One region of the Clostridium sp. TJA085 genome, then DNA from elsewhere that is predicted to be linked to it. Evidence: riboswitches for the same ligand, from Rfam matches in the RefSeq annotation. Region 1 holds a riboswitch; each other region holds the start of a gene.
The links. Region 1 has a riboswitch for S-adenosylmethionine ahead of AC4FQW_RS06100 (methionine ABC transporter ATP-binding protein). Riboswitches for the same ligand answer to the same signal wherever they lie in the genome.
Positions count from the first base shown of each region.

Region 1 (2,210 bases):
GGTATTTACCACAAAATCTAAAATTCTATAAACACTTTTATTTGGCCTTAAACCATCTTCTGCTGTTAAAGTTAAAACTATTGCAATTACAAATCCCCCTATAAAAGCAAAAACTGTTGATAATATAACCATATAAAAAGTTTCTAGCGTAGCTACTAATATTTCATTAAACATTAAATCACCTCCCATTCAACACTTTTATTTATAAGATAATTTATTACATCTTCTTTTTCCTTCTCCGAAACATTTATTACTAAGCTTCCTAAAACATCATCTCTAAACTTTTCAAGTCTTCCACAAACAATCGAAAAATCTAAATTCATCTCTCTTGCCATTTTTGTTATAATTGCATTTTCAGAAAAACTTTTTGGAAAAAATATTCTTATATTAACCCATTCCTCTGGTAAAGTATCATCATCTTCTCCTAAAAATTTTCTAAGAGAAACTCCTGGTTTTAAAAATAACTCTGAAGCTTTTCCTTGTGCTTTAACTACTCCCCCTTCTAAAAGAGTTATATTTTCGCAAATATCTTTTACAACTTCCATCTGATGTGTTACAACAACAATTGTTATTTTTAATTCTTTATTTATTTTTGATAAAAGTGCTAATATATTTTTTGTTGTTTTTGGATCTAAGGCTGATGTTGCTTCATCACAAAGTAAAATTTCTGGCTTTAATGCTAAAGCTCTAGCTATTGCTACTCTTTGCTTCTGGCCTCCACTTAATTCCTTTGGTTTACTATCTTTTTTATCCTCTAGTGAAACTAATTTTAAAAGTTCTAAAACCCTTAAATTTATATAATCTTTTTTATATCCCCAAACTTCAAGAGGTAATGCTATATTTTCATATACTGTTTTTCTATCTAAAAGATTAAAACTTTGAAAAATCATCCCCAAATTTTTTCTAATATTTCTGATATCCTCCTTACTCAAATTTTTTATTTCTTTTCCTATAACTTTTAAACTACCCTCATCATATTTTTCAAGGCCATTTAAACATCTAAGTAATGTTGATTTTCCAGCTCCACTATGTCCAATAATTCCATATATATCTCCTTTTTTAATGTTAAGTGATATATTATTTAAAACTTTAAAATCCCCAAATGTTTTAGATAATCCTTTTATTTCTATCAAACCTATATACCCCCTTTTTGTTAAAAATCTCTTTTTAATGTATTAGTTTAAAATAAAAATGCGCTAGAGAATAATATCTCTAGCGCATATAAGTATAACTTGCCCTATAAAATTACTCTCTCATCTATCAAGTATATGAATACTTGCAGGATTTGGCACCACATATAAAGTAATAACTTTAAATCATTACTAATTACATAGGTTGCCGGGCTTCATAGGGCCAGTCCCTCCACCGCTCTTGATAAGAACCTAATATTTTATTTTCAAACTTCTTGTATAATAATATAATATCTTATACATTTATTGTCAATAAGTTTTAAAAATTTTTATATAAATAGTTTTCTATATAAATATTTTTTATATAAATAATCTATGTCTATTAATTAAAACTGTTACAACTTTATTTATTAAATAACTTTCAAAATTTAAGTTTTAATAACTTCATAACTTAGAATATTTCTGTTTCCTCTTCAATATCTACAATTTCACCATCACAATTTTCTTCAATAAAATCTATAATCTTTTCTTTCATAGAATGAGCTATTTTTACATCTGTGCAAACTGCTGATATACCAATTACCGCCATCTTGTGTTCATCTTGTCTATCTACTTCACCAACAGATATATTAAATTTATTTTTTAATTTTTGAGTTATGCTTTTTACAATCATCCTTTTTTCCTTTAAAGAATTTACCCAAGATGCTCTAATTGTTATTTTCATAAGTAAAATATCCATAAATACCTATTTCCTTTCTATAAAGTATTTTTTTGATATAAGCAATTTATATTTTTATAATAATACATATTCTAACCAATATAAATTGTATTACTTATAATTTCACAAAAAATAATCAACTTATTCACAAAATTTGTAATTAATGAATAAGTTGATTATATTGTTTAAAAAAGCATAAAAATTTAATATTCTATTATTTTTAAGCTAATGCAATTACTTCTATTTCAACTTTTGCATCTAATGGTAATTTAGCTACTTGAACACAGCTTCTTGCTGGTGGTTCTCCTTCAAAAAATGTAGCATAAACTTCATTAACAGCTGCAAAATCATTTAAATCTTTT
Region 1 covers NZ_JBZEEZ010000001.1:1,186,111-1,188,320, forward strand. Annotated here, with positions in the region: gene AC4FQW_RS06095 (methionine ABC transporter permease) at 1-174, opposite strand, end outside; gene AC4FQW_RS06100 (methionine ABC transporter ATP-binding protein) at 174-1,133, opposite strand; SAM riboswitch class I at 1,251-1,381, opposite strand; gene AC4FQW_RS06105 (DUF503 domain-containing protein) at 1,582-1,869, opposite strand; gene AC4FQW_RS06110 (RidA family protein) at 2,069-2,210, opposite strand, start outside.

Region 2 (2,210 bases), on a different contig from region 1:
ATCAAGAATAGAAACAATAAAAAGTAGTATAATATACTATATAGGGTGTATTGTATAACATATACTTTATAGTATATTATATTGAGATTTATGAGGAAAGGTGATATTTATGAAGGATAATTACAATTCATTCAGTTTTTGGGGCAAAAATGTAAATGATTGCAATGCTGTGAGAGGGCATGCATTCACACATGAAATGCCTAATTCAAAGTCTGTATATATACATGCTTTGATTTTCTCAAATAAAAATGGGATAGAGAGTTTGTATTCATACTTCCCAAATTCCAGAGCCCTTTTAGGTTATCTCCAACATTCATTTATGCAAAAAGCCTTTTATAATTGGGCAAATGGTACAGAAAAATTAATTATGAAAGTACCAGTTTCACCAACAAAAGAATTAATTAATAACTTATATTCTAAAGGTAAAATTACAAAAAAAGAAAAAGAAATTATGAAAGAACAGTATGATGAATTAAGTTATATGTGGGATAAGCCAGAAGATGAAATTTTAAATGAACTTAAAACTTTTACAAGAAAGTTCAATAAAGCTTGGCTTGGAGATAACAGCAAATTTTTGTATATAAAAGTATTTAAAAGAGCTTCAGATTTAGCAGATTTTATAAAAGATTCAGTAATTATGACTGGAAAATGTGAAGAGTTTAAAAATACTATTGGAATTTCAACAGAAGATTTTGTTGAGATATCACATAAAATTTCTCATGATAAAGAAGCAGCTAATGTATTTAGAAAGGTAATATTAGATAAACTAACTGAGGTATTATAAATAAAAAAGTATAGGATAAAACTTAAATTTTATCCTATATTTTATTTGATTAAAGGTATAAATAGGGATTTATGAAAATAAAAATATATTGACATTAATGGTTAGTACTTGTTACAATAAATTAAAAATTAAATAAAGTCTTATCAAGAGTGGTGGAGGGACTGGCCCTGTGAAACCCGGCAACCTACTAAATAATATAGGGAAGACTATAATTTTTCAATGTAATTAATTTTGCATTGTAAATTTGTCATACGATAAATTATTTGGTGTGGTGCTAATTCCAGCAGTTAAATACTGATAGATAAGTGGTGTTTATATAGAGTTTATAAAGCTTCTGATTTCTATCAGAAGCTTTTTTTATTAAAATTAAAGGGGGATTTTAAAGTGAAAAATAATAAAACAGGTAGTGTATTGGCATTAATGCCATTATTAGTATTTATAGTTTCATATGTTTCAATATCTTTAATAGCAAAAGATTTTTATGCTGTATCTGTAATAATTCCATTTCTAATTGCAGCAGTTACGGCTTTGATTATGAATAATAAAATTAGTTTTGAGGAAAGATTACATATTTTTTGTAAGGGAGCAGGTAATCCTAATATAATTTTAATGATTTTAATATTTATATTAGCAGGAGCTTTTGCAAGTGTTGCGAAAGCTATGGGTGCAGTTGAATCAACAGTAAATTTAGGACTTTCTGTATTACCTCCAAATCTGTTAATTTCAGGTATATTTATAGTAGCTTGCTTTATAGCTCTTTCTGTAGGGACTTCAATGGGAACTATAGTTGCATTAGTACCAATAGCACTTGGTATATCTGAGAAAACTGGAATTGCGGTTGCTTTAGTGGTTGGCGCAGTAGTAAGTGGAGCTATGTTTGGGGACAATTTATCAATAATATCTGATACAACAATTGCAGCAACAAGAACTCAAGGTTGTGATATGAGAGATAAGTTTAGAATGAATTTTAAGATAGTTCTTCCAGCAGCTATAATTACAGCAATTATTTTTGCTTTTATAACAAGAGGAACACAAGGATTTAGTTTAGGAACTTATGAATATAGCATTATAAAAATAGTTCCTTATATAGGTGTTTTAGTAGCAGCTCTTTTTGGTGTTAATGTTATCTTTGTTTTATCATCAGGTATAATATTAGCCGGTGTTATAGGTATACTTACTTCAAGTTTTGATATAATTGGATTATTTCAAAATTTAGCTACTGGTATTAGTGGGATGAGCGAGCTTATAATAATTTCTTTATTAATATCAGGAATGATAGCTCTTATTGAATACAATGGTGGTATAGAGTATATACTTAACAAAGGAATGAAAAAATTCAAGACAAGAAGGGGAGCGGAGTTTGGAATAGCAGCTCTTACGAGTTTGGTTGATATATGTACAGCAAATAATACTATTGCAATAGTAA
Region 2 covers NZ_JBZEEZ010000003.1:102,723-104,932, reverse strand. Annotated here, with positions in the region: gene AC4FQW_RS09815 (hypothetical protein) at 110-784, shown strand; SAM riboswitch class I at 922-1,092, shown strand; gene AC4FQW_RS09810 (Na+/H+ antiporter NhaC family protein) at 1,169-2,210, shown strand, end outside.
Region 2: another riboswitch for S-adenosylmethionine. It lies ahead of AC4FQW_RS09810 (Na+/H+ antiporter NhaC family protein); the one in region 1 lies ahead of AC4FQW_RS06100 (methionine ABC transporter ATP-binding protein).

Region 3 (2,210 bases), 170 kb from region 1:
TTAGCAACCCATCTTGCTGCATATGCTGCTGATCTATCAACTTTAGTTGCATCTTTTCCTGAGAATGCTCCACCACCGTGTCTTCCCATTCCACCGTATGTATCAACTATTATCTTTCTTCCTGTTAATCCACTATCTCCTTGTGGTCCACCAACAACAAATCTTCCAGTTGGGTTTATGAAATATCTTGTATTTTCATCTAATAATTCTGCTGGAATTACAGCATTTATAACATGTTCTTTTAAATCTGATTGAATTTGTTCTAAAGTAGCACACTCATCATGTTGAGTTGAAATTACTATAGTATCTATTCTCTTTGGCTTATCATTTTCATACTCAACTGTAACTTGAGTTTTTCCGTCTGGTCTTAAGTATGATAATGTTCCATTTTTCCTTACTTCTGTAAGTCTTCTTGAAAGTCTATGAGCCATAGCAATTGGAGTAGGCATAAATTCTTCTGTTTCATTTGTAGCATATCCAAACATCATACCTTGGTCTCCAGCACCTACTGCTTCAACTTCATCTTTTTCTCCTTGTCTTGACTCAAGTGCTTCATCAACACCCATAGCGATATCTCCTGATTGTTCATCTATAGTTGTCATTACTGAGCATGTATCACAGTCAAATCCATATTTAGCTCTATCATATCCAATTTCTCTAATTGTTTCTCTAACAACTTTAGGAATATCAACATAACAGTTAGTTGATATTTCTCCCATAACCATTACCATACCAGTAGTTGTGCATGTTTCACAAGCAACTCTAGCATGTGGATCCTTTGCTAATATAGCATCTAATACTGAATCTGAAATTTGGTCACAGATTTTATCTGGATGTCCTTCTGTAACTGATTCTGATGTAAATAATCTTCTCATTCCTTTTTCCTCCGAATTTTCTAATATTTTTACAATAAAAAAAACTCTTCGATAAGAAGAGATTGTATTCTAATCTTTCTTATCTTGTAGTATAAACTACTGGAATTAGCACCACACATAATATTTAAATATTTGTAGGTTGCTGGGCTTCATAGGGCCGTCTCCCTCCACCTCTCTTGATAAGAGCTTCTTTATTTAATTATTTTACTAATCGCAATTTTAACACATAGATTTTTAATAGTCAATATTTTTATATTGTATTATTTTAATTAAATATATAAATCCATTAAATTATATTTAAATTTAATCGATTTATACTGAACTAATTATATTATCTATATTCATTTTTAATTCATTCCAATTTTTTATAAAATTATTTAATTCATTTATTCCCTCTTCAGTTAGACTATAGTATTTTCTTTTTGCACCAACACCAGAATCCTTAATAGTTGCAGTTAAAAATCCGGATTTCTCCAATCTTAAAAGTAAAGGGTACATAGTTCCCTCTGAAGCATTATCGAACCCATATTCTTTTAAAGTTGATATTATTTCATATCCATAAGTTTCTTTCTTATATATTATAGCTAATATGCACCCTTCTAATGTTCCCTTAAGCATTTGTGTTTTTTTATTCATTTATATCAACTCTTTCTTTATCCCTCTTCTTTTTTTATATTCTTTCTCATTAATATATTCATTTAATTCATATAAAATCCCAAATGGTAATACTAAAAAATATATTTTTGTATCAATTAAATTTATTTGCGGAACTATTGTCTTAACAGTTATCATTATAGCAAATGAAATCATAGAAAATAAAATAATGAATTTTATTAATTTGTTATCTATTTTTTTAAAATTTACATCAGATTTGATTTTATAATTCTTTATAGAATCTTTTTTTATCTCTAAAAATACTAAATAGCAAATTATACTTATTATTAAATTTGAAATTAATTGATTAATTGTAAGATTATAATTTAAAGTAAACCCTTCATCTTTGAATAAAGTTATTCCTTGAGTAATTAAATAATTTATAGTAAATAAAACAGCCATGGATATTAAAAATACCTGAACTTTAAAATTATTTATTATTTTATCAAATCTACTATACTTAGATTTTATTTCGTTAATTATATTATCACAAAATTTTATATAATTATCTCCTATCAAATAATTTATATCTTTATTATCATTCTCTGACTGTATAATCATATCCCCTATTTCTATTAAAGTTTCTTCTATATCTATATCCTTTAAACCTGATAATCTCATATATATTATAATTTCTTCATATATTATTTTATCTTTCTCTCTCATTAATCGACTTAACTT
Region 3 covers NZ_JBZEEZ010000001.1:1,352,393-1,354,602, forward strand. Annotated here, with positions in the region: gene metK (methionine adenosyltransferase) at 1-875, opposite strand, end outside; SAM riboswitch class I at 952-1,061, opposite strand; gene AC4FQW_RS06865 (PadR family transcriptional regulator) at 1,188-1,511, opposite strand; gene AC4FQW_RS06870 (hypothetical protein) at 1,512-2,210, opposite strand, start outside.
Region 3: another riboswitch for S-adenosylmethionine. It lies ahead of metK (methionine adenosyltransferase); the one in region 1 lies ahead of AC4FQW_RS06100 (methionine ABC transporter ATP-binding protein).